4 regions of the Pseudomonas knackmussii B13 genome follow, and region 3 is predicted to be linked to each of the others. Evidence: riboswitches for the same ligand, from Rfam matches in the RefSeq annotation. Region 3 holds a riboswitch; each other region holds the start of a gene.
The links. A riboswitch is a leader RNA that binds a small molecule or an ion and turns the genes downstream of it on or off. The one in region 3 is predicted to bind cobalamin.
Positions count from the first base shown of each region.

Region 1: linked by a shared signal. The riboswitch ahead of cobG (precorrin-3B synthase) and the one ahead of cobO (cob(I)yrinic acid a,c-diamide adenosyltransferase) in region 3 are both predicted to bind cobalamin.
Region 2: linked by a shared signal. The riboswitch ahead of PKB_RS04130 (TonB-dependent receptor domain-containing protein) and the one ahead of cobO (cob(I)yrinic acid a,c-diamide adenosyltransferase) in region 3 are both predicted to bind cobalamin.
Region 4: linked by a shared signal. The riboswitch ahead of cobW (cobalamin biosynthesis protein CobW) and the one ahead of cobO (cob(I)yrinic acid a,c-diamide adenosyltransferase) in region 3 are both predicted to bind cobalamin.

Region 1 is NZ_HG322950.1:692,182-699,155, forward strand. Features, by position in the region: gene PKB_RS03250 (precorrin-8X methylmutase) at 1-182, opposite strand, end outside; gene cobG (precorrin-3B synthase) at 175-1,509, opposite strand; cobalamin riboswitch at 1,599-1,774, opposite strand; gene PKB_RS03260 (bifunctional cobalt-precorrin-7 (C(5))-methyltransferase/cobalt-precorrin-6B (C(15))-methyltransferase) at 1,843-3,045, shown strand; gene PKB_RS03265 (cobalt-precorrin-6A reductase) at 3,042-3,776, shown strand; gene PKB_RS30075 (hypothetical protein) at 3,847-4,503, opposite strand; gene PKB_RS03275 (SCO family protein) at 4,655-5,566, opposite strand; partial or broken gene PKB_RS03280 (multicopper oxidase domain-containing protein) at 5,635-6,974, opposite strand, start outside.
Region 2 is NZ_HG322950.1:854,507-861,480, reverse strand. Features, by position in the region: gene dxs (1-deoxy-D-xylulose-5-phosphate synthase) at 1-1,124, shown strand, start outside; cobalamin riboswitch at 1,161-1,359, shown strand; gene PKB_RS04130 (TonB-dependent receptor domain-containing protein) at 1,455-3,320, shown strand; gene PKB_RS04125 (HAD family hydrolase) at 3,680-4,279, opposite strand; gene tesB (acyl-CoA thioesterase II) at 4,276-5,145, opposite strand; gene PKB_RS04115 (nitroreductase family protein) at 5,142-6,752, opposite strand; partial or broken gene PKB_RS28935 (GNAT family N-acetyltransferase) at 6,766-6,974, opposite strand, start outside.
Region 3 is NZ_HG322950.1:1,606,168-1,613,141, reverse strand. Features, by position in the region: gene cbiB (adenosylcobinamide-phosphate synthase CbiB) at 1-557, opposite strand, end outside; gene bluB (5,6-dimethylbenzimidazole synthase) at 554-1,204, opposite strand; gene PKB_RS07740 (cobyrinic acid a,c-diamide synthase CobB) at 1,201-2,496, opposite strand; gene cobO (cob(I)yrinic acid a,c-diamide adenosyltransferase) at 2,496-3,107, opposite strand; cobalamin riboswitch at 3,363-3,584, opposite strand; gene PKB_RS07730 (ABC transporter permease) at 3,763-4,911, shown strand; gene PKB_RS07725 (ABC transporter ATP-binding protein) at 4,908-5,699, shown strand; gene PKB_RS07720 (MlaD family protein) at 5,699-6,637, shown strand; gene PKB_RS07715 (ABC-type transport auxiliary lipoprotein family protein) at 6,634-6,974, shown strand, end outside.
Region 4 is NZ_HG322950.1:706,373-713,346, reverse strand. Features, by position in the region: gene mapR (GntR family transcriptional regulator MpaR) at 1-1,199, shown strand, start outside; gene PKB_RS03320 (Mut7-C RNAse domain-containing protein) at 1,619-2,368, shown strand; gene cobM (precorrin-4 C(11)-methyltransferase) at 2,365-3,114, opposite strand; gene PKB_RS03310 (cobalamin biosynthesis protein) at 3,150-3,554, opposite strand; cobalamin riboswitch at 3,652-3,843, shown strand; gene cobW (cobalamin biosynthesis protein CobW) at 3,935-4,990, shown strand; gene cobN (cobaltochelatase subunit CobN) at 5,090-6,974, shown strand, end outside.

The DNA of each region.
Region 1 (6,974 bases), 910 kb from region 3:
GCTGTGCCGGCGCCGGGGGAGAAGCGCAGCTCCTGCACCACGTCGACCATGCCGCAGGCGTGGATCACCCGCACGGCGAGTTTTTCCAGGTCGGCGGGGATGGCCGAGAGATCGGCCTCGGCACGGATGGTGGCGAAGGATTGGCGGTAGATCGCCTGGCCATCGCGGATGTAATCAAGCATCGGGAATCACTCCGGGATCGCGCAGCCGGTCGGCGGCGGCGTCGAGGGAAAGGTTGCGCGCCAGCGGCTGGCCGAAGCCGGCCACGCGTTGGGGGGGACGGAAGAGGTCGTAGCGGCCGTCGGCGACGGCCAGCAGGGTGAAGGGCGCGACATGGGCGGCGGCGCAGGAGCGCGGGCAGCCGCACAGGTGCACGCCAGCGGGTAGCGGCTCCTGCAGGCGCTCGGCCAGGCGCAGGGCGTCGCCCTTGGTGTCGGCCAGGCCACGGGCGCAGCCGGTCGAGCCGCTGCAGGCGATCAGCCGGGACAGCGGCTGCTCGGCCGAAGTGGTCAGGCCCAGGTCATCCAGTGCGGCGAGCACGGCATCGGCGCGCTCGTTCGGAATGTTCGGCAGCAGCACGCCCTGCCAGGGGGTGAGGCGCAAGGTGCCGTCGCCTTCGCACTCCGACAGGTCGGCGAGCGCGCGCAGCAGTCGGCTGTCCAGGCGGCCGAGCACGAAGCCGGCGCCGATGCTGCACGAGCCTGGCTGGCGCTGCTGGCAAACGCCGAGCTGGGCGAAGGGCTGCACCGGCTGGCGCCGCCAGTTACCCACAGAGGCATCGCGTTGCAGCGGGACGTCGAGCTGTTCCAGCAGGCGTTCGGCCGGTGTCGTTTCGAGGAGCTGGCGCATGCGCGCCTGGCCTTCGCCGGCCAGGTCGAGGAACAGATTCAGCAGCGCTTCGACCAGCACCGGCACCTGCTCAGTGGCAACGGCGGCGAGGGCCGGTTGATCGTCTGCATGGATTGGCGGGCAACCCGCCAGGCCGAAGGCGAAGTGCCCGCCATCCATGGCCGAGAGCCAGAGATCGTGGGGATGTTCGAGCATCGCCAGGCCTTCGCCGCCGTCCAGTTGAATGGCGAACTTGGCCGACAGCGTGTGGAAGCGCGGATTGTCTTGCAGCAGGGCGAGCAGGGTGTCGGCCAGCGGCGTGACGTCCCGCTGCATGGCCGGATCGATGCCGGCGGCGGGGCTGAGCAGCAGGTTGCGCACGTCATCGGCGGCGGCCACGCGCGGGCCGAGCCCGGCGTCGAGCAGCTCGGCGGAAAGCGCTGCTTCGGCGCCGGCATGCACGCCACGAATCTGCAGGTTTGCTCGATTGGTCGCTTCCAGCACGCCATCGGCATGACGTTCGGCGGCAGCGGCTATGGCGCGCGCGGCGACGGCGTCGAGACGCCCGCCGGGCAGCTTGATGCGGCAGATGCCGCCATCGCGCGAGGCGACGATGCGCAGCAGCCCCGGGCAGGCCGAGGGGCGGATGGCAGTGGACGGGGCAGGGGACGGGCGCTGCACAGGGTCACCAGGGCTGGGTCGCCGTGACCATGCGGATCGCCTCGGAGGGCGACCTCACAACACCGATACACCCCGCTCGATGTCTGCACGTGCGACTGGTCTCGTCGGCAGGTCTCCTGGCTGGCAGGTCCTCATCCAGCGCGGCCTTCCCGGTTGCCCAGTGGCCAATTCGCGCGGACTCGCTGCTTACAGTTGCGGGGGCAGCCACGGTTGGTCCCGTGTTCCCTCTTCGGCCCTGATGGGCACCGACGAAGCGCGTATTATGCCCGCTTTGTCCGAATGCTGGAAAAGCCTGCCCGTCGGATCGGTGGGCAGCGAGATCGAGGAGTTTCCATGACAGCCTGGCTGACCATCGTCGGCATCGGCGAGGACGGCTATGCCGGCCTCGGCAAGGCCGCTCGCCGCGCGCTGCTGGCGGCCGGCGTGGTGTTCGGCGGCGAGCGCCAGCTGGACCTTTTGCCGCACTGCCTGAAGGCCCGCCGCGTGGCCTGGCCGAGTCCCTTCGACCTGGCGCCTCTGCTGGCGCGGCGCGGCACGCCGACCTGCGTGCTGGCCAGCGGCGACCCGATGTTCTTCGGCATAGGCGCGACCCTCGCGCGGCAGTTGCCGGTGGAGGAGATGCAGGTGCTGCCGGCGCCGTCCTCGGTGAGCCTGGCCGCTGCGCGCCTGGGCTGGCCGCTGCAGGCGGTCGAGCTGCTGTCGCTGGTCGGTCGCCCGCTGGCGGCGCTCAATTCGCGCCTGCATGCGGGGCGTCGCCTGTTGCTGCTGAGCAACGACGGCCGCAGCCCGGCAGCGGTTGCGGCGCTGCTGCGTGAGCGCGGTTTCGCGCCGAGCCGGCTGAGTGTGCTGGAGCACCTGGGCGGCGAACGCGAGCGGCGCATCGATGGTTTGGCTGCCGATTGGGCGGTCGACGAGACGGCTGCGCTCAATGTCATCGCCATCGACTGCATGGCCGGCGACGATGCCCGGCGCCTGCCGTTGACGCCCGGCCTGCCGGACGACGCCTATCGCCACGACGGCCAACTGACCAAACGCGACGTGCGCGCCGTGACCCTCGGGCGCCTGGCGCCGGAGCCGGGCGAACTGCTCTGGGACGTCGGCGCCGGTTGCGGCTCCATCGGTATCGAGTGGATGCGCGCGCACCCCAGTTGCCGCGCTATCGCTATCGAGGCCGATGCAGGGCGCCAGGGCCATATCGCGCATAACCGCGACGCTCTCGGCGTTCCCGGCCTGCAACTGGTCGCCGGACACGCGCCCGAAGCGCTGGACGGACTGGAAGCGCCCGACGCCATCTTCATCGGCGGCGGCGTCACCGTGCCGGGCGTGCTGGAAAGCTGCTGGGCCAACCTGAAATCGGGCGGCCGCCTGCTGGCCAACGCCGTGACCCTGCAGAGCGAAGCGACGCTGGTGAGCTGGCGCGAGCGCCATGGCGGCGAGCTGGTCCGTCTGCAAGTGGCCCAGGCACAAGCGCTGGGCAGCTTCGACACCTGGCGCGCGGCGCTGCCGATCACCTTGCTGGCGCTGCGCAAGCCATGAGCGGCAAGCGCGTCCTGCTGCTCGGTGGCATAGGCGAGGCGCTGTCCATTGCCCGTCGCCTCGGCCCGCAACACCTGTACAGCCTCGCCGGACTGGGCAAGGTGCCGGACGACCTGGCCTGCCAGGTGCGAGTCGGCGGCTTCGGCGGTGCCGAGGGGCTGGCGCAGTTCATCGTCGAACACGGCTATGACCTGCTGCTCGATGCCACCCATCCCTACGCCGCGCAGATCAGCGCGAATGCCGCGCGCGCCGCGCAGCTGGCCGGTGTGCCCTGCTGGGCGCTGCGCCGTCCGGGCTGGCAGGCTGGTGCTGGCGACGACTGGCGCGAGGTGCGCGACTGGGCAGCGCTGATCGAGGCGTCGGCGCCATTCCGCCGTCCGCTGTTCACCCTGGGCCGCGAACCGCTGGAGCACCTGCACGAGATTCCCGCCGAGCAGTTCTGGACGGTGCGCTGCCTGCAAACCCTGCCGGGTGCGGAGCGCGCGGAAGTGCTGGGCGCACGTGGGCCCTTCACGCTGGAGGGCGAGCGCGAGCTGTTCGAGCGCCTGGGGACCGATGTGCTGATCAGCAAGAACAGCGGCAGCCAGGCCACCGAGCCGAAGCTGCAGGTGGCGCGTGAGCGGGGGATTCCGGTGCTGATACTGGCGCGTCCCGAACTGCCGACAGTGGACCGGCAGTTCGAGGGCGTCGAAGAGATGTGGGAGGCGTTGGGGCCTCTCGTCAACGGATAACGAGCGCTTCAACCGCAGCCTGGGGAGCGGCGTATGACCGCGAAGGGTCATACGCCGCTCGGTTAGCTAACTAGCTGGCGCCGCGGTCGTCGCCGGGCTCAGCGTGATTGCCGTGATCGTCTCCGGCCTCGGCGTGATTGCCGTGATCGTCTCCGGCCTCGGCGTGATTGCCATGGTCGTCTCCGGCCTCGGCGTGATTGCCATGGTCGTCACCGGCTTCGGCGTGGTTGCCGTGGTCATCGCCGGCTTCGGCATGGTTGCCATGGTCGTCCCCGGCCTCGGCATGGGTACCGCTACGGCCGCTGTTGCCGGCGCTGTCGCCGCTGTGGCTGCTGCCGCTGTTGGCACTGCCGTGACCGCTGTTGCCGCCGCCATGGCCGCTACCGCTTCCACCGCCACTGCTGCCTCCACCGTGGCCGCCGCCATTGCCGCCGCCGCTGCCACCACCGCCGTGACCGCCACCGCCGCCGCCGCTGCCACCACCGCCATGGCCGCCACCACCGCCGCCGCTGCCGCCACCGCCATGGCCGCCACCACCGCCGCCGCTGCCGCCACCACCGCCGCCGCTGCCGCCACCACCGTGGCCGCCTCCGCCTCCGCCTCCGCCGCTACCGCCTTCCCGCGCCTCGGCGCTGGAAAGCGGCGAAAGATTGTCGGGCAGCCAGGAATGAGCCGCTACCAGTGCACCAGCAACGGCCAGGACCAACAGGCTTTTCTTCAACTTCATGGGAGTCTCTCCATTGGCTTTGGGGCACGAGGCCCGAACTGGGGCTCACATGCTCTGGGTCCACTGACGGCCCTCGGAAAGAGCGGCCAGTGATTACGGAACACGCCAGGAAGGCGATCGCGCCGACCGGTCGTCGGGCGGCGCGGCGCTTTCACTGGCTGGCCTGCTGCAGTGCCGGCTTTGCAGGGGCAGTCGGCGGCAAAGGGTTGTCGAGGTAGGTGAGCAGCGCTTCGACGTCCGTTTCGCCCAGCCCCATGTTGGGCATGGCCACCTGGTTGAACTGCTGGTAGAGCGCGCTGGCGATCGGGTCCTGCTCGGCCAGCATGCGGTCCGGCTCGCGCAGCCAGCGGCTCAGCCAGGCGCGTTCGCGGCGCTGGGTGACGCCGGCGAGGTCCGGGCCTATGGCCTGGCGCAGGGCGTTGGCGTCGGCGCCCAGGGAGTGGCAGGCGGAGCAGCGGGTGCGGAACAGCTGCTCGCCGTGCGAGGGCGTGCGCAGCTGGGGCGCGTCGGCGTAGCTGTTGGGCTTGGCGCTGGCCAGCTTCCAGTTGTGCAGCTCGTTGCCCAGGCGGTCGGCGAGGATGTACGGATTCTCGAAGGGCGAGACCTTCATCCATTGCCCCGTAGCCTGGTTGCCGATGATCAGGCTGAGGCTGTGCTGGCTCTTGTTCTGCGGGTCGATCCGCGCGTCGAGCAGGCCCAGGCGCTGGCGCAGTTCGGTGATGGCGGCGAAGTCGCCGGTGAGGAAGCGCCAGCCGGGGCCGACGTGGAAGCGCTCGGCGTAGGCCTTGAGCACTTCCGGGGTGTCGGCCACGGGGTCGATGCTGATGGAGTAGAAGTACAGGTCCTTGCCGACGCGGTCGCCCAGCAGCTTCTGCACCTGGCGCAGGCGCGCGGTCTCCGCCGGGCAGGTGGCCGAGCAGCCGGTGAAGATGAAGTTGATGGCCACCACCTTGCCGGCGATCAGGTCGTCGAAGAAGCGCACGTGCCGGCCGTCCTGGTCGACCAGCTCGGTGTTGGGGAAGTAGTCGCGGCCCCAGGGGCCATCGCCCTCGGCGGCCGCCATGTGGCAGGCGGCCGCCAGGAGCAGTAGCCAGGGCTTCAGCCACCGGGCCGCGCGTTTCACGGCTGCGACCCGCTGTTGCTGGTGACATCGCCGGTACGGAAGGTCGGCAGGGCGACGGACCCGGCGTATTCGACGCCATCCCAGGTCGGCAGCGGCGTCGGCATCAGCTGGAACTGCCCGGGGAACTCGACGTCCCAGCGCAGCAGCATGGAATTGTCCTCATGCTGGGTGTTGTGGCAGTGCTCCATGTAGGTGCCGGCGAACTCGCGGAAGTGGATGGCCATCTGCACTTCCTGCTGGCTGTCGGCGTCCTCGCCGATGCGGTAGACGTCCTTGCGCGCCCACTTTTCCCATTCCGGTGGTGCCTTGCCGCCACGGCTGAGGACGATGCCTTCCTCGAAGTGCACGTGCACCGGGTGGCTCCAGCCGTTGCCGCCGTTCTGGATCTTCCACACCTCCAGGGTGCCGTCGCCGCTCCAGCCGGCGTCGGTCGGTCCATTGCCCAGCTGTGGCGCGGCGGAGACGCGCAGGGCGTTCATGCTGATGCCCAGGCCGCCGTCGGTCTTGATGGTCCAGGGCGCTTCGTCGGTGCCGTCGGAGCGGCCGAAAACGAAGGTGCGATGGCGGGCCTGGGCGATCTTCGCCTTGTCGGTCGGGTTGTCGCGGTCGAGGGTCAGCGGAATCATCTTCTTGCCGGCGGCCTTGCCCGGCTTGGCTGGCTCGTAGGCCACCGGGTCGAGGCTGAGGTCCTGGCCGCTGTAGGGTTTGACGATGAACTGCATGACCAGGCCGACGCCGGGGTCGCCTCTGTCCCATTGCGGGCCCTTGCTGCCCTGCTTGATGACCGCCTTGTACTTCTCCGAGAGCACTTCGGCCAGCGGCACGTCGCGCTTGGTGCCCTTGCCGGTGTCGTGCTCCTTGAGGTTGACCAGGTAGAGCTTGTCGCCGGGCTTGATGCCGTTGCGGGAGAAGTTGACGAGGATGTCGTAGCGCTCGGCGATGCCCTGGGTCGGCAGGATCGCGTTGTTGTCGCTGCGGTCGCCGTCGCCATTGAGGTCCATGCTGCCGTCGAAGGGCACGGCATGCTCCATCAGGTTGCCGTCGTTGGCGACCATGTGGAACGGCACCCGCGCGTAGGTCAGGTTGGAGCCGGAAGGGCCCTGGAACTCGCCGCCCTTGCCGTTGATCTCGCGGACCAGGGCGAGCTTCAGGTAACGCGACACCGAGCCGTTGAGGATGCGGAAGCGGTAGTTGCGGGCGCGCACATTGAGATAGGGCTTGTACTGCCAGTTGGTCAGCACCTGGTCGCCGAGGAAACCGTCGGTGTTGAACGGGTTGAACCACAGCTGGCCGCTCTGATCCCAGGCCTTGTCGGCGATCACCAGGTTGACGTCGTAGTCGCGGTTGC
Region 2 (6,974 bases), 750 kb from region 3:
ACATCGGCCCGATCGACGGCCACGACCTGCCGACCCTGGTCGCCACGCTGCGCAACATGCGCGACCTCAAGGGCCCGCAGTTCCTCCACGTGATCACCAAGAAGGGCAAGGGCTTCGGCCCGGCGGAACTGGACCCCATCGGCTACCACGCGATCACCAAGCTGGAGCCGGCCGGCGCCGCGCCGAAGAAGGCCGGCGGTCCGAAGTACTCGAACGTGTTCGGCCAGTGGCTGTGCGACATGGCGTCGCAGGACCCGCGCCTTGTCGGCATCACCCCGGCGATGAAGGAAGGCTCCGACCTGGTCGCCTTTGCCGAGCGCTTCCCGGACCGCTACTTCGACGTCGCCATCGCCGAGCAGCACGCCGTGACCCTGGCGGCCGGCATGGCCTGCGACGGCGTCAAGCCGGTGGTGGCGATCTACTCCACCTTCCTGCAGCGCGGTTATGACCAGCTGATCCACGACGTCGCAGTGCAGAACCTCGACGTGCTCTTCGCCATCGACCGCGCCGGCCTGGTCGGCGAAGACGGCCCGACCCACGCGGGCAGCTTCGACCTCTCCTACCTGCGCTGCATCCCCGGCATCCTGGTGATGACGCCCAGCGACGAAGACGAGCTGCGCAAGCTGCTGACCACCGGCTACCTGTTCGAAGGCCCGGCGGCAGTGCGCTACCCGCGCGGCAGCGGCCCGAACACCCCGATCGAACCGGCGCTGGAGCCGGTGGAAATCGGCAAGGGCGTGGTTCGCCGCCGCGGCAGCGCCGGCAAGGTCGCCATCCTCGCCTTCGGCGTGCAGCTGGCCGAAGCCCTGCAGGTGGCCGAGCGCTTCGACGCGACCGTGGTCGACATGCGCTTCGTCAAACCGCTCGACGAAGCCCTGGTGCGTGAGCTGGCCGACAGCCACGAGTTGCTGGTGACCATCGAGGAGAACGCCGTGATGGGTGGCGCCGGCGCCGCCGTCAGCGAGTTCCTCGCCCACGAGAACCGCCAGCAGCCGATCCTCCACCTGGGCCTGCCGGACTACTACGTGGAGCACGCCAAGCCGAGCCAGATGCTTGCCGAGTGCGGCCTCGACGCGGCCGGCATCGAGCGCGCCATCGCCGAGCGCCTGGCGCAGCTGGGCTGACCGCTAGGCGCATTGCTCCCCCTGAGCCTTGCAGCGACGGGCGCACCCTTATAAGGTGCGCCCGTTTTCGTTCGAGGTAACGGGAAGCAGGTGAAAGACCTGCGCTGCCCCCGCAACGGTAACCGACCGCAGGCCACGGCCTGCCGCGCTCCGATCCGCCACTGTGCGACACGCATGGGAAGGCCGCGAGCGTGCGTGTCGGCAGCCCGGAGACCGCCCTCGACGCGATCCGACTGGTGTTGCGGAGGGCCGCACCGTCAAGCACGGCCGCGAGCCGTCCTTGTCCGCCCTCCTCGAAAGTCGCCGACGTACTTTTGAGGATTCCAATCCATGAAGCTTTCCCGTCTCGCCTTGGCCGTCGCCGTACTGCCCGGGGCTTCCTTCGCCGCGACCGATGCCGAGCAGGCCTACAAGCTGCCGGACATGGTCATCACCTCGGCGCGCATGGCGCAGCCGCGCGACCAGGCCACCTCGGCCAACACCGTGTTCACCCGCGACGACATCGAGCGCCTGCAGGCCCGCAGCGTGCCTGAGCTGCTGCAGCGCGTGCCGGGCGTGCAGGTGAGCACTGCCGCCGGGCTGATCAGCTACTCGGTGCGCGGCAGCAACACCGCGCAGACCCTGGTGCTGGTCGACGGCCAGCGCATCGCCTCGGCGAGCAGCGGCATCGCCCGCCTGGACTACCTGAGCATCGACAACATCGAGCGCGTCGAAGTGACCCGCGGTCCGCGCTCCTCGCTGTACGGCGCCGACGCCATCGGCGGGGTGATCCAGATCTTCACCCGTCGCGGCGAAACCGGCCTGCACCCGGAAGTACGCCTGGCGGCGGGCAACCACGGCACCTTCGAGCGCAGCGCCTCGCTGGCCGGTGGCGACGAGCGCACCCGCTTCAACCTCGGCGCCAGCCTCGACGAAACCCAGGGCTGGGACATGACCCGCGACAACCGCGGCGCCGACAGCGACGACGACGGCCGGCGCAACAAGGCCGTGCACCTGAACCTCGACCACCAGTTGAACGACGACTGGAAGGCCGGTTTCAGCCTCAACGACCAGCGCGGCGACAGCGAATACGACGACGCCTACAGCTACGCGCCGGGCCTGCCTCACGACGAGTTCCGTGTCAGCAGCTACAGCGGCTACCTCGAAGGCCAGCTCACCGACATGTGGAGCAGCCGCGTCGAACTGGGCCGCAGCTACGACCGCAACAAGGCGGTCGGCGCCGCCGAGGACTGGAACAACGGCAGCCTGGAAACCACCCGCCACTCGGCGAGCTGGATCAACCGCCTGCAGCTGGACCCGCGCAACCAACTGGCCCTGGGCGCCGACTGGTACGAAGACCAGGTCGACGGCAGCACCACGTTCGCCGAGGACAGCCGCGAGAACCACGCCTTCTTCGCCCAGCACAGCTTCAAGGCCGACGCCTTCTCCACTGAGCTGGGCCTGCGCCACGACGACAACCAGCGCTACGGCACGCAGAACAGCTGGAACGGCGCCCTGACCCTGCCGGTGGGCGACAAGCAGAGCTGGATCGCCAGCTACGGCGAGGGCTTCCGCGCGCCGACCTTCAGCGACCTCTACTACCCCGGCGCCGGCAACCCGAACCTCAAGGCCGAGACCTCGAAGACCTACGAGCTGCAATGGCGCGGCGAGTTCGACGGCAACCACCTGGACGCCTCGATCTACCGCACCGAGGTCGACGACCTGATCGCCTGGGACAGCACCGCCAACCAGCCGGAGAACATCGCCAAGGCGCGCATCAACGGCTTCGAGGCGAACTGGGCGCGTGAGGTCTACGGCTGGCAAGCCAACCTCGGCGTAGCGGTGATCGACCCGCGTGACCGCGACACCGGCCACACCCTGCCGCGCCGCGCCCGCCGCACCCTGAGCCTGGACCTGGACCGCCAGTTCGGCGCCTTCGGCCTGGGCGGCAGCTGGCGCGCGCTGAGCAACAGCTATGCAGACGCTGCGAACAGCGAACAGCTCGGCGGCTACGGCGTGCTGGATGTGCGCGGCAGCTGGCTGTTCAGCGAAAGCATCCGCTGGGACCTGAAGGTGCAGAACCTGCTGGACCGCGACTACGCCCAGGCAACCTACCAACGGCCAACCGACCCGGCAGGCTTCCCCACCGAAACCTTCGCCTACCGCGAAGCCGGCCGCACCGCGCTGCTGGCGCTGACCTGGACGCCGGAGCTGTAAGTCGACAGCGGCGGATAGCCCGTAGGGTCATTCGCCCTACGGGAGCATCCGGTTGCGTAGGGTGCATAACCACAAGTTGGTTATGCACCAGCACGATTGCTCTTCGCAGGAGCGAGCTTGCTCGCGACCCCATCGCCAACGGCGGATAACCCAAAGGGTTATTCGCCCTACGGAAACCCACGGATTCGTAGGGTGCATAACCACGAGGTGGTTATGCACCGGCACGATTGCTCTTCGTAGGAGCGAGCTTGCTCGCGAACCCATCGCCAACGGCGGATAACCCAAAGGGTTATTCGCCCTACAGGAGTATTCGGTTGCGTAGGGTGCATAACCACTAGGTGGTTATGCGCATTCTGGTGTTACGCCAGAACGCCGGCCAACCGCCCCAGCGCCGTGCAATCGGCGGCGTGCCAGTCGGTCAGCTCCGGCCAGGGGTTGTCCGGCAGGTTCACCAGCGCCGTGTGGCTGCCCGCCGCGCGGCCGCATTCCAGGTCGAAGCGGTAGTCGCCGATCATCAGCATCTCGCGGGGCTGTACCTGCCAGCGTTCGGCCAGGTGCAGCAGCCCATCCGGGCTGGGCTTGGGCTGGGCTTCGCCGCGACCGAGGATGTCCTCGGTGTGGAAGCAGTCGCCCAGGCCGATGGCCTGCAGGGTAACCAGCGCCAGCTCGTGGGCATTGCGGGTGAGGATGCCGAGGCGGTAGCCGCCTTCATGCAGCGCACGCACCAGGTCGACCGCGCCCGGCGCAGCCGTCGAGGCCAGGGCCAGTTCGCGCTCGTGCTCCAGCAGCCAGGCGTGCTTGGCGGCCGCCTCGGCTTCGGGCAGCGCCGCCAGGTGGTGGAGGATGTCGTCTTCCTGGGGAATGCCCAGGGCCCGCTTGATGGCCGGGAAGTCATGCACCGCCAGGGTCAGGGTGCCGTCCATGTCGAACACCCAGTGGCGGATCTGCGCCGGGATCATGCCCAGTCCTCGCGGCGGCGGATCAGGCCTTCCTGGGTCGCCGAGGCGACCAACTGGCCGTCGCGGTTGAAGATGCTGCCACGCACGAAGCCGCGGCCGTTGCCGGCCCAGGGGCTGTCGATGGCGTACAGCAGCCACTCGTCCGCGCGCAGGTCGCGGTGGAACCATACGGAATGGTCGATGGTGGCGACCTGCATGTCCTTCTGCCACACCGAGCGGCCGTGGGGCAGCAGCGAGGTGGTGAGGAAGCCGAAGTCCGAGGCGTACGCCAGGATGTATTTGTGCAGGGCCGGCACGTCCGGCAGCTTGCCGTCGGCGCGCAGCCAGAGGTACTTGATCGGCTCGCCCACCGAAGGATCGTAGGGGTCGTTCTGGGTGACCGGGCGAATCTCGATGGGCTTGGGATACAGCAGCTTGTCGCGGATGCGCTCGGGGAACTGGGCGATGCTGCGCTGCTTGAGCTCGAGGTCGGTCGGCAGGTTCTCCGGGCCGACCACATCGGGCATCGGGATGTGGTGGTGGAAGCCCTCTTCCTCGGTCTGGAAGGAGGTGCTCAGGGCGAAGATCGGCTGGCCCTTCTGGATCGCGGTGACGCGACGGGTGCTGAAGGTGCCGCCATCGCGCACGCGGTCGACCTGGTAGACCACCGGCATGCTGGCATCGCCCGGGCGCAGGAAGTAGCCGTGCATGGAGTGCACGTGGCGCGCCGGGTCGACCGTCTGGCTGGCCGCCGAGAGCGCCTGGCCGAGCACCTGGCCGCCGTAAAGCTGGCGGAATCCGAGGTCTTGGCTGATGCCCCGGAAGAGGTTTTCCTCGATGGCTTCCAGGCTCAGCAAATCCACCAGGTTGTCCAGGATCTGGGTCATGTCGGTTCCTCGAAATCGGTACTGCGAATGGGGTGCGGGCGGCGCGGCTGGGGGTATGCGGGCAGGCTAGTGAGGCGAGTGTCCCATACCGCGCGGCCGAGGGTGAAATGATAGAGGCTGACCAGCTGGTCCGTTCCCTCGCCCAGCAATTCCTGCACCGCCGCATCGAAATAGCAGCCGATGCCGGTGCCGGAAATCCCCGCCGCCTCGGCCTCCAGGTAAAGCAACTGGCCGATCTGCCCGCACTCCCAATACAGCCGTGGATAAGTCCAGGCGCCCTCGGCGAGCGCGGCATCGAGATCGGCGAGCATGGCGAAGGCGACACAGCCATCGCTGGCGATGTCCTGGCCGCAGGAGAGGAACGCCGAGAGCTGGCGCGCGTCGCCTTGCAGCAGGCGGTATAGCGGCAGCTCGCCGTCGGCGCGTTCCCAGAGGAAGTCTTCGCGCAAGCCACCCGGCGTACGGCCGCTTCGGCCCAGCCAGTAGAGTCCCGGCGCCAGGCCCTGGACGCGGTGGACGAACAGCAGCAGGTCGATGCGCGGCGGTTCGCCGGTACTCGCGAAAGGCACGGGCGAGTTTTCGGGCATCAGCCGACGCAGCCAGGCGTAAAGCAACTCGGCGTGAATGCCGGAGCGCCCGTCCATGGACTGCGCGCTGCGCCGCCGGTGCAGGATCGGCCGCAGCGGCAAACCTGGGTTATCCACCATTGCTTCGCGGCGCGGCAGTGCCCCATCGACGGGCGCCAGTACCGGGGCGCGGCACAGCGAATGCACACGCTCCAGCTCCGGCCAGTGGCGGTACTGGCGCGACAGACGATTGGGCTCGCCGGCGAGCTCCAGTGCGGAAATGCCTTGCAGCAGCGACTCGGCCAGACGCGGTTCGCTGTCGCGCGGCGGACCTATCCACAGCAGCGCATCGACCGCCTCGTGCTCGTGGAAGCCTTCGCGGTCCAGGCCGAACACGGCATCCAGCCGACTCTCGGCGACGCCATGCAGCAGCCGCACTTCCCAGCCCTGAATACTCGCCGCGATGGACAGGCAGGCCAGTGCGTGGCCGAGGTCGTGGTTGCAGTAGCGATAGGCGCGCTCGCCGTATTTCCAGGCCTCGCGCCAGGGGATGCTGGACAGCGCCAGCAGCGCGCCGCCGTCAGGCAAAGTCAGCGCGGCGGGCAGCTCGGCGCGCACTTCCAGCACATGCTCGTCGGCGCTGTAGTGGGCGAGCACGGCGGACTTGTCCACAGCCTCGGCCGGCAGCAGCAGGTAGGCCTCGGTCGGGTGCAGGTTGCCGCTCGACGGGTTGACCCGCAGCGCCCAGCGGCTGCCGCCGGATTCCTTCCAGGCGGAGATGGCCAGGCTGTCGTAGAGCAGTTGCGAGAGGCTGGCTAGGTCCAGCGGCGCGGGCTCGCCGATCGGCCCGGCGAAGGCCAGGTCGTAGCCCGGCGACTCTTCCTGCGGGCGGTGCAGCAGTTCGATCAGCCGTGCGCCGGCATAACGGCGGAAAGCGGCGGGCTGGGTCGCCCAGTCCAACTGGCCAGGGCCCGGCGCGAAGCGTTGCGGCTCGTGGCAGCTCAGCGCGTGGTAGGCGCGGATGTCGTCGATCACGCTCAAGTCTGCCCTCCAGCCACTGCATACGGGTGATGCGGTAGAGCACGTGCGGGCGCAGCGGGTGGCCTTGCGGCAGGCGCGGGTGCTCGAAATCGAGAGCCGCTTCGCGCTGCATGCCGAGGCGCTGCATCAGCCCTTGGGACGGCAGGTTGGCCGGCACGGTGAAGGCGACCACTTCGTCCAGTTGCAGATGGGCGAAGGCGTACTGCAGGACCGCGCGCGCCG
Region 3 (6,974 bases):
CCCCACATGGCGTCGAGGGTATTGCTCAGGCGATAGAGCACCACGCCCGGCGCACCGGCCACCGCGAACCAGAACAGCGCAGCGAAGACCGCATCGCTGCCGTTCTCCAGCACGGACTCGGTCGCTGCCTTGGCCACCGCGCTGGCATCCAACTCGGCGGTTTCGCGGCTGACCATATAGCCCACACGCAGGCGCGCCTCGGGCAGATCGCCCTGGCGCAGCGCCCGTGCCACCGGCTCGGCGTGCTCGCCCAGGCTGCGCAGGCCGATGGCGGCATACAAGGCAACGGCCTCGACCAGCCAGCCGAGGTGCGGAATGAAGGTGAGCATCCAGACGATCAGCGTCAGAGGCAGCACGGCAAGCGCCCAGGCGGTGACGCCATGGCTGCGCCAGCCAAGGCCGGGCGCGTCTGCTGCGAGCCCATCGCGCGGGCCGTTGAAACGGCGTTCCAGGCGATTGGCGAAACGACCGAAGGCGACCAGCGGGTGCCAGCGCTTCGGCTCGCCCAGCAGGCTGTCCAGGGACACGCCCAATACGCTCAAAAGGGCCAGGCTCATGGGTGTTCTCCCCAGTGGTTCTCGTACAACAAATCCGCCAGCGGGCGCGGCTGGCGCCAGCCTTCCAGGGCGAGCATCGGCGCCGGGTAGAACTCGCGTACCGGCCCCAGGCAAAGCACCGCAACCGCCTCGCTGCCTTCCGGCAGACCGAGCAGTTCGCCCAAAGCGGCGGGATCGAACAACGACACCCAGCCCATCCCCAGCCCTTCGGCGCGCGCCGCCAGCCAGAGGTTCTGGATGGCACAGGACAGCGAGGCCAGGTCCATCTGCGGCAGGGTGCGGCGGCCGAAGACATGGGCCTCGCGGCCATCCATCAGCGCCGCCACCAGCAGTTCGGCGCAGTCGCGGACGCCCTCGACCTTGAGCTTCATGAAGTCGTCGGAACGCTCGCCCAGCGCTTCGGCAGTCTTCACCCGCTCCTCCTCCACCAGGCCATGAATGGCCTCGCGCAGCTCGGGACGGGGGATGCGAATGAAGCGCCAGGGTTGCATCAGGCCGACGCTCGGCGCCTGGTGCGCCGCTTCGAGCAGGCGCGCCAGCAATTCGGGCGCGACCTCGCCACCGCTGAAGTGACGCATGTCGCGGCGCTCGGCGATGGTCCGGTAGAGGGCGGCGCGCTCTTCGGCGCTGTAGGCGTGTTCGCTCATGGGCGGAAGATCGCGGCGGCCGCCGCCGGGTTGGACGGCAGGTAGAAGTGGATGTACGAAGCGGTCAGCCGGCCCAGGCGGAACACCGCCTCGGCCACCGGCTTGGCGTTCGGGCAAGTGCCGCGCAAGGCAGGCTCCACCTCGGTATCCAGCAGCGAATGGTGGAAGGTGTGACCGCGCAGCGGCCCCTCCGGCAGTTCGACTTCCTGCAACGCCAGGGCGGCCAGCCTTTTTTGCAGCGTGGCGCGACCGGGCAGCAGGCCGAGCAACTGGCCGCACAGGCCATTGGCATCGGTCAGGTGGTCGAGCAGGTAGAGCATGCCGCCGCACTCGGCGAGCAAGGGCTTGCCGTCGGTGTGATGGGCGCGGATGGCCTGGGCCATGGCACGGTTGTTCTCCAGCTGCGGCAGGTGCAGCTCGGGGTAGCCACCGGGCAGGTAGAGGCTGTCCACCTCCGGCAGATGTTCATCGTGCAACGGCGAGAAGAACTCCAGCTCGGCACCCAGCTCGCGCAACAGGTCGAGGTTGGCCTGGTAGAGGAAGGCGAAGGCCGAGTCGCGCGCGACGCCAATGCGCACGCCAGCCAGCGGCTGCGACAGACCGGGCTCATCCGGCGCGGCGAAGGCCACCGGCGGTGGCAGGTCTACCGCGCTGCTGGCGGCCAGCGCATCGGCGGCGGCGTCCAGGCGTGCGTCGAGGTCTGCCAGCTCGTCAGCCTGCACCAGGCCGAGGTGGCGGCTGGGCAATTCCAGATCGGCACTGCGCGGCAGCGCGCCGTACCAGCGAATCCAATCCGGCAGGCTTTCGCGCAGCAGGTCGCTGTGGCGCTGGCTGCCGACACGGTTGCCGAGCACGCCGGAGAACGGCAGGCCCGGCTGGTAGGTGGCGAGGCCCACGGCGAGGGCGCCGAAGGTCTGCGCCATGGCCTGGCCATTGATCACACCGAGCACCGGCACATCGAAGGTGCGCGCGAGGTCAGCGGCGGACGGCGTGCCGTCGAACAGGCCCATCACCCCCTCGATGAGGATCAGGTCGGCCTCTCCCGCCGCTTCCCAGAGCAGCCGTCGGCTCTGCGCCTCGCCAACCATCCACAGATCGAGCTGGTAGACCTGCGCACCACTGGCGCGGGCGAGGATCATCGGGTCGAGGAAGTCCGGGCCGACCTTGAACACCCGCACCTTGCGCCCCTGGCGCGCGTGCAGGCGGGCCAGGGCGGCGGTGACGGTGGTCTTGCCCTGCCCGGAGGCCGGCGCAGCGATCAGCAGCGCCGGGCACTGGCGCGCCTGCGGCATCAGAACTCCACCCCTTTCTGCGCCTTGATCCCGGCCTTGAAGGCGTGCTTGACCAGGCCCATCTCGGTGACGGTGTCGGCGGCCTCGATCATCCCCGGCTGCGCGGCGCGGCCGGTGACGATCACATGCTGGTGCGCGGGGCGCGCGGCGATATCCGCGAGCACCGTCTCCAACTCCAGGTAGCCGTGCTTGAGGGCGATGTTCAGTTCGTCGAAGACGATCAGACCTACGGCCGGGTCGGCCAGCAGTTCGCGCGCAACATCCCAGGCCTGCCGGGCCTTCTCGATGTCGCGCTGGCGGTCCTGGGTTTCCCAGGTGAAGCCCTCGCCCATCACGTGATAGCGCACCTGCTCGGGGAAGCGACGGAAGAAGGCTTCTTCACCGGTAGTGGCGGCGCCCTTGATGAACTGCACCACGCCAGCCTGCATACCGTGGCCGAGGGCGCGGGCGAGCATGCCGAAGGCCGAGCTGCTCTTGCCCTTGCCGTTGCCGGTGAGCACCAGCAGCACGCCGCGCTCGTCCTGCGCCTGGGCGATCATTTCGTCGATCACCGCTTTCTTGCGCTGCATGCGTGCGCGGTGGCGCTCGTCCTTTTCCACGGATTCGCTCATCGGGGATTCTCCTGGCCACGGGCGGCCGTGCTCGCGACGCTCGTGCGCCGGGGCTGAAGGGGCGGGATGAAGGACGCGGCGGCAATGACCGCAGGATGACGACGGACGACAGCCGCGCGGCCTGGGGCCGTGGCTGCAAGAGAAATGCTCATCTGCCTGATCGCTCCACCGCTCTCACCCGCGCGGTACAAAACCTTGAGGACGTCGGGGCGGTCGGATCGCGGTCAGGAAGGCACGCGGCCGACGGCTTCCTGCACGTCGTCTGCGCTACGGGCCGGTCTCCGGGCTCGCGAGTGGAGGTCCGTATGGACTTCCCCGATCGCGCCTTCCCATGCCGGAGCACAGTGGCCATTGCGATCGTCTGACTCGCCTACCGTTGCGGGGGCAGCGCCGGAATGACCGATTCGAGTCGGTGTCACCGGCTTCCCTGTTTCACCTTCAGACGGATCTGAAGGCACCTGTAGCAGGCGCGCAGCTTAGAGGCTGGCGGGGTGGCCGGTCAATCGACGCCAGCCAGGCCTTCGAGAGCGGCGGCCGACGGCGCCCGCGCTGCCGGACGGATTGCAGCTGGAAGGATGTCCATCGCCGCACGGCTCATTTGTCTTGCGCCTTGCGTGCAATGAAGGCGGCGGTTATCTCCGCTAGACTCGCCGGCATGACCGAAACCACTCAGACCAGCCAGCTGCGCCTGGACACCTCCGCCTCCCCGCCCCTGCTGCGCATCAGCGGCGACTGGACACTCGCCCACTTCGCCGACCTGCAGAAGCAGATAGCCGGCCTCGACGCCCAGCACCGCCAAGCCGCGCATTGCGATCTCGACGGCCTCGGCGCGCTCGACACCGCCGGCGCCAGTCTGCTCGCCGACCTGCTGGGCAGCACCGGCCTGCAACACCTGGACGAACTGGCCGCCAACGTGCCGGCCGAGCGCCGCGCCCTGCTCCGCGCGGTCGGCACCTCCATCGGGCAATGCCGGCTGGAAGAGCGCACGCCGCCCCCGGGCAACGCCCTGATCGATCTGCTGGAACGCATCGGCCGCGCCATGCTCGCCTTCCGCAGCGACCTGGTCGGCGTGCTCGGCTTCATCGGTCTCACCCTCGAGAGCCTGCTGCGCTGCATGCTCAACCCGCGCCGCTGGCGCCCCACCTCCCTGGCCGCGCACATGGAGCAGACTGGCCTGGACGCGGTGCCGATCGTGGCGCTGCTGACCTTCATGGTCGGCGCCGTGGTGGCCTTCCTCGGCGCCACGGTGCTGAACAAGTTCGGCGCGGCCATCTACACCGTCGACCTGGTCGGCTTCTCCTTCCTGCGCGAATTCGGCGTGCTGCTCACCGCCATCCTGCTCGCAGGGCGCACCGCCAGCGCCTTCACCGCGCAGATCGGCTCGATGAAGTCGAACCAGGAAATCGACGCCATCCGCGCCCTCGGCCTCGACCCCATGGAGCTGCTGGTGCTGCCACGGGTGCTCGCCCTGCTGCTGGTGCTGCCCATGCTGACTTTCCTCGCCATGCTCGCCGGCATCGCCGGCGGCGGCGTGGTCTGCGCGCTGGCCCTGGACATTTCGCCGCGGCTGTTCATCGTCACCCTGCAGAACGACATATCCTTGCAGCACTTCCTGGTCGGCATGGTCAAGGCGCCGATCTTCGCCTTCCTGATCGCCGTGATCGGCTGCCTGGAAGGCTTCCGCGTCAGCGGCAGCGCGCAATCGGTGGGCGAGCACACCACCTCGGCGGTGGTGCAGTCGATCTTCGTGGTGATCCTGCTCGACGCGGTGGCCGCGCTGTTCTTCATGGAGATGGGCTGGTGAACACGGACGAACCCATCATCCAGGTCCGCGACCTGTGCAACCGCTTCGGCGACCACGCAGTGCACGAGCACCTCGACCTCGACGTGCGCCGTGGCGAGATCCTCGGCGTGGTCGGCGGCTCGGGCACCGGCAAGTCTGTTCTGCTGCGCAGCATCGTCGGCCTGCGCCGGCCACAGGAGGGCGAGGTGCGGGTGTTCGGCCAGAACCTGCTGGCGCTTTCCGCCGAACAGCGCTCGCCGCTGGAGCGGCGCTTCGGCGTGCTGTTCCAGAACGGCGCGCTGTTCTCCTCGCTGACCGTCGCGGAGAACGTCTGCCTGCCGCTGATCGAGCACGCCGGCCTGTCGCGCGAGGCCGCGCAGTACCTGGCCAAGGTGAAGATTTCCCTCGCGGGTCTGCCGCCGGATGCCGGCGACAAGTATCCGGCCGAGCTGTCCGGCGGCATGGTCAAGCGCGCCGCCCTTGCCCGCGCCCTGGCGCTGGACCCGGACATCCTGTTCCTCGATGAACCCACCGCCGGCCTCGACCCGATAGGCGCGGCGGCCTTCGACCAACTGATCCTGACCCTGCGCGACGCCTTCGGCCTCAGTGTGTTCCTGGTCACCCACGACCTCGACACCCTCTACACCATCTGCGACCGGGTCGCGGTGCTGTCGCAGAAGCGAGTGCTGGTGATCGGCACCCTGGACGAGGTGGCAGCCACCGACGATGCCTGGATCCAGGACTATTTCCATGGCCCGCGTGGCCGCGCTGCGCAGCAGGCGACGCAGCGCCTTACGGAGGAAAACTAATGGAAACCCGCGCCCATCACGTGCTGATCGGCCTGTTCACCGTGCTGGTGGCGGCCGGCGGGCTGCTCTTCGGCCTGTGGCTGGCCAAGTCCAGCAGCGACCAGGCCTACAACTTCTACGACGTGATCTTCACCGAGGCGGTGACCGGCCTGTCCCAGGGCGGCACCGTGCAGTACAGCGGCATCAAGGTCGGCGACGTGGTCAGCCTGCGCCTCGACCCGCAGGACCCGCGCAAGGTGCTGGCACGCATCCGCGTGTTCGACAGCACCCCGGTCCGCCAGGACACCCGCGCCAAGCTCGCCATAACCGGTGTCACCGGCACTGCGATAATCCAGCTCAGCAGCGGCTCGCCGGAGAGCCCGCCGCTGGTGGGCGAGAACGGCAAGATCCCGGTGATCAAGACGATTCCCTCACCGCTCAGCAAGCTGCTGGCCAACGGCGAGGACATCGCCACCAACATCAGCAACCTGATCACCAGCGTGAACCGAATGTTCTCCCAGGAGAACGCCGACCGCGTCAGCCGCACCCTGGACCACATCGACCAGGCCACCGCGACCATCGCCGAGCAGCGCGACGACATCCGCCAGATCGTCAAGGAACTGGCCGCGTCCAGCGGACAGATGCGCCAGACCCTGGCCAACGCCAACCAGTTGCTCGGCAATGCCAACCAGCTGCTCGACAGCCAGGGCAAGGACATCCTCGCCGACACCCGCAAGACAGTCGCGGCGCTGCAAAGCAGCAGCGAGCGCATCGACCGCCTGCTGGAGCGCAATGAAGGCGCAGTCAACAACGGCCTGAACGGCCTCGGCGAAGTCGGCCCGGCGCTGCGCGAGCTGCGCACCACCCTGGAAAGCCTGCGCGGGGTAACCCGGCGGCTGGAAGAAAATCCCACCGACTACCTGCTCGGCGGCCACCGCACCAAGGAGTTCCAGCCATGACCGCGCCCCTGCGCCTGCTCGGCACCTGCGCACTCGCCGCCCTGATCGGCGCCTGCTCGATCCTGCCCAAGGCGGAAACCCCGGACGCCTACCTGCTGCCGGTCAAACAGCAACCGGCACGCGCCACGCCGCCGGTGAGCTGGTCGCTGCGGGTGGATGCGCCCAATGCCAGCCAGGTGCTGGACAGCAACCGCATCGCGGTACTGCCCAAGGGCGACCTGCTAAGCGTCTACCAGGGCGCACGCTGGAGCGACACCGCCCCGAAACTGCTGCGCGACCGCCTGCTCGACGCCTTCCGCGCCGACGGCCGCATCTCGGCATTGAGCAGCGACGCCGT
Region 4 (6,974 bases), 900 kb from region 3:
GGCGCGACCTGGCGGAACCTGAGATCGCCCGCCACGAGGCGCAGACCACCGAGGTGGACGTCAGCGAGCTGGTGTTCTCGGTGCTCAGCTCGATCAAGGACCCGGACACCGTGCCCTTCGGCTCGGCCTTCCCGGCCCCGGAACTGTTCCCCCTGCCACGCCTGGCGCGCTCCATGGCCCAGGCGGTGCGCGACATGGACCCACGCGCCACGGTCGCCGACATGACGCCCGGCAGCCACGCCCTGCGCCGGCAGATCGCCCTGCGCTACATGGTCAATGGCACGCCGCTGCCGGTCGAGGAACTGGTGGTCAGCAACGGCGCGCTGGAAGCGCTGAACCTGTGCCTGCAGGTGGTCACCCGCCCCGGCGACCTGGTGGCAATCGAGGCGCCAGCCTTCTACGCCACCCTGCAGGTGCTCGAACGGCTGAAGCTCAAGGCCGTGGAAATCCCCGTGCACCCGCGCGAGGGCATCGACCTCGACGTGCTGGCCGACAGCCTGGAGCGCCTGCCGATCCGCGCCTGCTGGTTCATGAGCAACTTCCAGAACCCGCTCGGCGCCAGCATGAGCGAGGACAAGAAACGCGCCCTCGCCGGCCTGCTGGCAAAGCACCAGGTGCCGATGATCGAGGACGACGTCTACGCCGAGCTGTACTTCGCCCAGCAGGCGCCCAAGCCGGTGAAGGCCTACGACAGCGAAGGCCTGGTGATGCACTGCAGCAGCTTCTCCAAGAGCCTGGCGCCGGGCTACCGGGTCGGCTGGGTGGCCGGCGGGCGCTTCCACGAGCAGATCGCCCGGCTCAAGCTGATGACCAGCCTGTCGGCCTCGGTGCCGGCCCAGGCGGCCATCGCCGATTACCTGCAGCACGGCGGCTACGACCGCCACCTGCGCAAGCTGCGCCATTCCCTGGAAAGCCAGCAGCACGCGATGCTCGCCGCGGTGGCCCGGCACTTACCCGACGAAACCCGGGTGACCCGCCCCAGCGGCGGCTACTTCCTCTGGCTGGAACTGCCCGAGCGAATCGACGCGCTGCGCCTGTTCCAACTGGCCCTGGCCCAGGGCATCAGCATCGCCCCGGGGCCGATCTTCTCCGCCACCCGCGGCTTCCGCCACTGCCTGCGGCTGAACCACGGCCACCCGTGGACGACGCGCAGCGAAAAGGCCATGGAGACCCTGGGGCGGATCATCCAGTCGCTCTGAACTGCTCCGCTGTCCGGCGGCCGATCTGTACCTGTGCGACCGACCGCCGCAGCGTTAGGCTGGAAGCCTTCGATCACCCTGGAGGGAAGGACATGGAAGCCGAACCCCTGCACATCTTCCTCACCGTCCTGGCGGCGCTCGGCGTGCATCTGGGTGTGCGCTGGTACATCCGCCACGGGCTGGCCGAACGGCGCGACGACTGGGAGGCCTGAGGCCTGCACGCCCGAATTTATCCGCGCCCCCCAATGCACGGTGTTCACCTGTAGGAGCGGGCCATGCCCGCGATTTCGCGGCCATGGGCCGCTCCTACAGGTTGGCATTGGTGCGTGGGTCATCGCGGATGAGATCCGCTCCTACGGGATGACGCCAACCGCCCACCGCGCCTGGCCGCCCCTCGGCCGCCTGCCATACTTCCTCGCATGATCACCGCGACCTTCCGCTTCTACGAGGAGCTCAACGACTTCCTGCCGAGCCTGCGTCGGCGGCGGGCGTTCGATTGCGTGTGTGCGCAATCCGCGACGGTGAAGCACATGATCGAAGCGCTCGGCGTGCCGCATACGGAAGTCGAGCTGGTGCTACTCAACGGCGAGTCGGTGGGCTTCGACCGGCTGATCCTGGATGGCGACCGGGTGGCCGTTTACCCGAAGTTCGAACGCCTGGACATCAGCCCGCTGCTCAAGGTGCGCACGCGGCCGCTGCGGGTGCTGCGCTTCATCGCCGACGCGCACCTCGGCGGGCTCGCCGCGCTGTTGCGCATGAGCGGTTTCGACACCCTCTACGACAACGCTTTCGAGGACGGCGAGATCGCCGAGATCGGCGCCCACGACGGGCGTGTCGTGCTGACCCGCGACCGCGAGCTGCTCAAGCGGCGGATCATCAGCCACGGCTGCTACCTGCATGCGCGCAAGCCGGCGCCACAGCTGCGCGAACTCTTCGAGCGCCTGGACCTGGCGCGCAGCGCGCGGCCGTTCAGCCTGTGCCTGCGCTGCAACCATCCGCTGCACGAACTGCCGGCCGAGCTCGCCCGTACGCGGGTGCCGCCGAGCATCGCCGCGCGGCACAGCCGCTACCTCGCCTGCGACGCCTGCGACCGGGTGTTCTGGGAGGGCTCGCACTGGCGCAGCATGCAGGCGCTGCTGGCGCCCTTGCTGAAAAATCCGGAGCGCTAGGAAGGCCGATACAGGTGCTGATGCCCTGCGCTGTACAGCGACGACTCGGTGAAGCCCTCCGCCCCCAGCACATGCCCGACGAGGATCAGCGCGGTGCGCTTGAAGCCCTTGGCGCGGGCCTTGGGCAGGATATCGCCGAGGGTACCGGTGACCTGGTCCTGATCCGGCCAGCTGGCGCGGTGGATCACCGCGATCGGGCAGTCCGCTCCGTAGTGCGGCAGCAGCTCCTCGACGATCTTCTCCAACTGCCCCACACCCAGGTGGATGGCCATGCTCGCCCGGTGCCGCGCCAGGTCGCCCAACTGCTCGCCCTCGGGCATCTTCGTCTTGCTCGCATAGCGGGTGAGGATCAGCGTCTGCGAGATATCCGGCAGTGTCAGCTCGCAGCCCAGCAGCGCGGCGCAGGCAGCCGTCGCAGTGACGCCGGGGACGATCTCGTAGGGGATGCCGAGGCTGCGCAGGTGCTGGATCTGCTCGCCGATGGCGCCGTACAGCGAGGGGTCGCCGGAGTGCACGCGGGCCACGTCCTGGCCCTTGGCGTGGGCCTCGGCAAACAGCGCGATGATCTGCTCCAGGTGCAGCTCGGCGGTGTTCACCACCACCTCCGCGCTGTGCCCTTCCAGCACCGCTTCAGGCACCAGCGAGCCTGCATAGAGGATCACCGGACACGTGCGCACCAGGCGCTGGCCCTTGACCGTGATGAGCTCGGGATCGCCGGGACCGGCGCCGATGAAATAGACCGTCATGCTGGCTTCGCTTCGGATCGGGAAAGGTGCGCAGTCTACCCCAGCCCGACTGGCGCCATGGCCAGCGCGCAGGTGGCATTGGCACTGCGGCGCTTGGTCAGCACCAGGCGCGCCGGGCCCTCTGCCAGCGCCTCGGCCAGCGCCAGCGCAGAGGCTTCGGCCACACCGGGGCTGCCGGTGGCCTGGCGCGCCAGCGCCGAGGTCGAGCTGAGCTGGCTTTCGTAGGGCAACAGGCGCTCGGCGGGCAGCAGCTCCAGCGGCAAGCGCAACTGGCGCGCGAGTTCGCGCAAGCCGCCCTCCAGCGCCTTGGCCTCGCTGCTGGCCAAGGCTTTCAGCAGCGTCTCGTCGAGCCCGGCTTCGCGCAGGCAGGCCCGCAGCAGGGCGAGCAGTTCGTCGGCGCCGCAATCTTTGCGGCAGCCCAATCCGGCAACCAGGATCATGCGGGCCTCCTCGGGCGGGGAATCGCCGGGCAGCTCAGCACGGGCCCCGCGCGCCGTCAACGGCCGGGTGGCGATTGACCGACCCAGGCGGCCTGCGTAGCCTGTGCGCCTTCGAGGTTCTTCGGCCGCGCGCCGAAGCTAAGAGGGAACGTGGTCCAAGCCACGGCTGCCCCCGCAACTGTAAGCGATCGGAACTCCTTCGAATGCCACTGCCGCAAGGTGGGAAGGCGAAGGACGAGGCGAAAGCCGGATCGCGAGCCAGGAGACCTGCCTCGCACCAGCATTACGACAACCGGGCGGGGTGATCCGGGTGGCGGCTTCCGTTGCACGGCTGCTCCGTGCGCGCGCCTCTGCATCCCGTCCTCTGCGCAGAGGCGAACATGCAAACCCTGGCCAAGCTCCCCGTCACCATCGTCACCGGCTTCCTCGGCGCCGGCAAAACCACCCTGCTCCGGCACATGCTCGACAACGCAGAAGGCCGCCGCATCGCGGTGATCGTCAACGAGTTCGGCGAGCTCGGCATCGACGGCGAAATCCTCAAGCAATGCTCCATCGGCTGCACGGAAGAAGAAGCCGTCGGCCGCGTCTTCGAGCTGGCCAACGGCTGCCTGTGCTGCACCGTGCAGGAAGAGTTCTTCCCGGTGATGCGCGAGCTGGTGGCCCGCCGCGGCGACCTCGACCAGATCCTCATCGAGACCTCCGGCCTGGCCCTGCCCAAGCCGCTGGTGCAGGCCTTCCAGTGGCCGGAAATCCGCAACGCCTGCACCGTCGACGCAGTGATCACCGTGGTCGACAGCCCGGCCGTGGCCGCCGGCACCTTCGCCGCGCATCCCGAGCAAGTGGACGAGCAGCGCAAGCAGGACCCGAACCTCGACCACGAATCGCCGCTGCACGAACTGTTCGAAGACCAGCTCGCCAGCGCCGACCTGGTGGTTCTGAACAAGGCCGACCTGCTCGACGCCGACACCCTCGCCCAGGTGCGCGCGCACGTCGCCGAGGAGCTGCCGCCGGCGGTGAAGATCATCGAGGCCAGCGCCGGCCAGCTGCCGCTCTCGGTGCTGCTGGGACTGAACGCCGAGGCCGAGCTGCATATCGACAGCCGTCCGACCCACCACGATCACGAAGGGCACGAGGACCACGACCACGACGAGTTCGACTCCTTCCACGTCGACCTGCCGGAAGTCGAGGAGCGCGCGCTGCTGGAAGCCCTCGGCCAACTCGTCGAGCGCCACGGCATCCTGCGCATCAAGGGCTTCGCCGCCATCCCCGGCAAACCCATGCGCCTGCTGATCCAGGGCGTCGGCAAGCGCTTCGACAAGCACTTCGACCGCAAGTGGCTGAGCGACGAAACCCGCGCCACGCGCCTGGTGGTGATCGGCCAGGAGCTGGACCAGGCGGCCATCACCAACGAGCTGCGCACGGCGCTGGCGCAATAACGCTTTTGTAGGAGCGAGCTTGCTCGCGAACAACTCCGCAGCGGGGTTTGGTTCGCGAGCAAGCTCGCTCCTACGAAGAGCCACCACCGAGGCTGCTCCATGCACCTGCTGCGCACCCAACCCGGCGGCTTCGTCCCCGACGACGGCATCGCCCACCTGGCCCAGACGCCCGCCGAGCTGGTGATCCTCTGCAGCGGCGACTCGCACCTCGCGCTGCTCGCCGAGGCCGCCCGCGCGCTGCCGGAGGACTACCCGAGCCTGCGCCTGGCCAACCCCATGCAGTTGCAGAACCATGCCTCGGTGGACCTCTACGTCGACGAGGTGCTGCAGCACGCGAAGGTCATCCTGATCTCGGTGCATGGCGGCGTTGGCTACTGGCGCTACGGCATCGAACAGCTGGTGGCGCTGGCCGAGCGCGGCGCCACGCTCGTCCTCGTCCCCGGCGACGACAAGCCCGATCCCGAGCTGACCGCCCTCTGCACTGTCCCGCCGCCCGAGGCCGAACGCCTCTGGCAGTACCTGCGCCAAGGCGGCCTGGACAACGCCCAACAGTTCTTCGCCTGCCTGGCCGCGCAGTACCTGAAGCGCGACTACCCGTGGCGCGAGCCGCACACCTTGCCGCGTGTGGCGCTGCACCATCCACGACAACCCGCAGCCACCCTCGCCCACTGGCAAGCCGAGTGGAATGCGGACTGGCCCGTCGCCGCGCTGCTGTTCTATCGCACCCACCTGCAGGCGGCGAACACCGGCTTCATCGACAGCTTCTGCGAACGCCTGCGCGCCCAGCAGCTCAACCCGTTGCCGATCGCCGTCGCCAGCCTCAAGGAAGCCGCCTGCCTGGAGCAGGTCGAAGCGCTGCTGGACGAGGCCGGCGCCGAACTCATCATCAACACCACCGGCTTCGCCCAGTCGAACCCCGAGACGCCGCAGGCGCAGCCGTTCCGCCGCGACGTGCCGGTGCTGCAGGCCATCTGCTCGCTGGACAACATCGAGCAATGGCGCGCCAACCCGCAGGGTCTGGGCCCGCGCGACCTGGCGATGCACATTGCGCTGCCGGAGCTGGACGGCCGCCTCATCACCCGCCCGATCAGCTTCAAGGGCCTGGCCTGGCGTAGCGAGCGCAGCCAGAGCGACGTGGTCTGCTACCTGCCGCACCTGCCGGGTATGGACTTCGTCGCCGAGCTGGCGCGGCGCTGGATCACCCTCGGCCGCAAGCAAAACGCCGACAAGCGCGTGGCACTGATCCTGGCCAACTACCCGACCCGCGACGGCCGCATCGGCAACGGCGTCGGCCTCGACACCCCCGCCGCCGCGCTGAACATCCTGCGTGCGCTGGAAGACCAGGGCTATCCCCTCGCCGGCCTGCCGCAGGACGGCACCTCGCTTATCCACAGCCTGCTCGGCGGCGTGAGCAACGACCTCGACAGCCTCGACCTGCGCCCCTGCGCCCAGAGCCTGGCGCTCGCCGACTACCTCGCCTGCTTCGCCCGCCTGCCCGCAGCCAACCAGCAGGCCGTGCGCGAGCGCTGGGGCGAGCCCGAGCAGGACCCGATGTTCCGCGGCGGACGGATGATGGTCGCCGGCCTGCGCTTCGGCCTGGCCTTCGTCGGCATCCAGCCGGCGCGCGGCTACCAGCTCGACCCGGCGGCCATCTACCACGACCCGGCGCTGGTCCCGCCGCACAGCTACCTGGCCTTCTATTTCTGGCTGCGTGAAGTATTCGGCGTCGATGCGGTGATCCACGTCGGCAAGCACGGCAACCTCGAATGGCTGCCCGGCAAGGGCGTCGGCCTGTCCGAGGAATGCTGGCCCGACGCGATCCTCGGCCCGCTGCCGAACCTCTACCCGTTCATCGTCAACGACCCCGGCGAAGGCGCCCAGGCCAAGCGCCGCAGCCAGGCGGTGATCATCGACCACCTGATGCCGCCGCTGACCCGCGCGGAGAACTACGGCCCACTGCGCGACCTCGAACGCCTGGCCGACG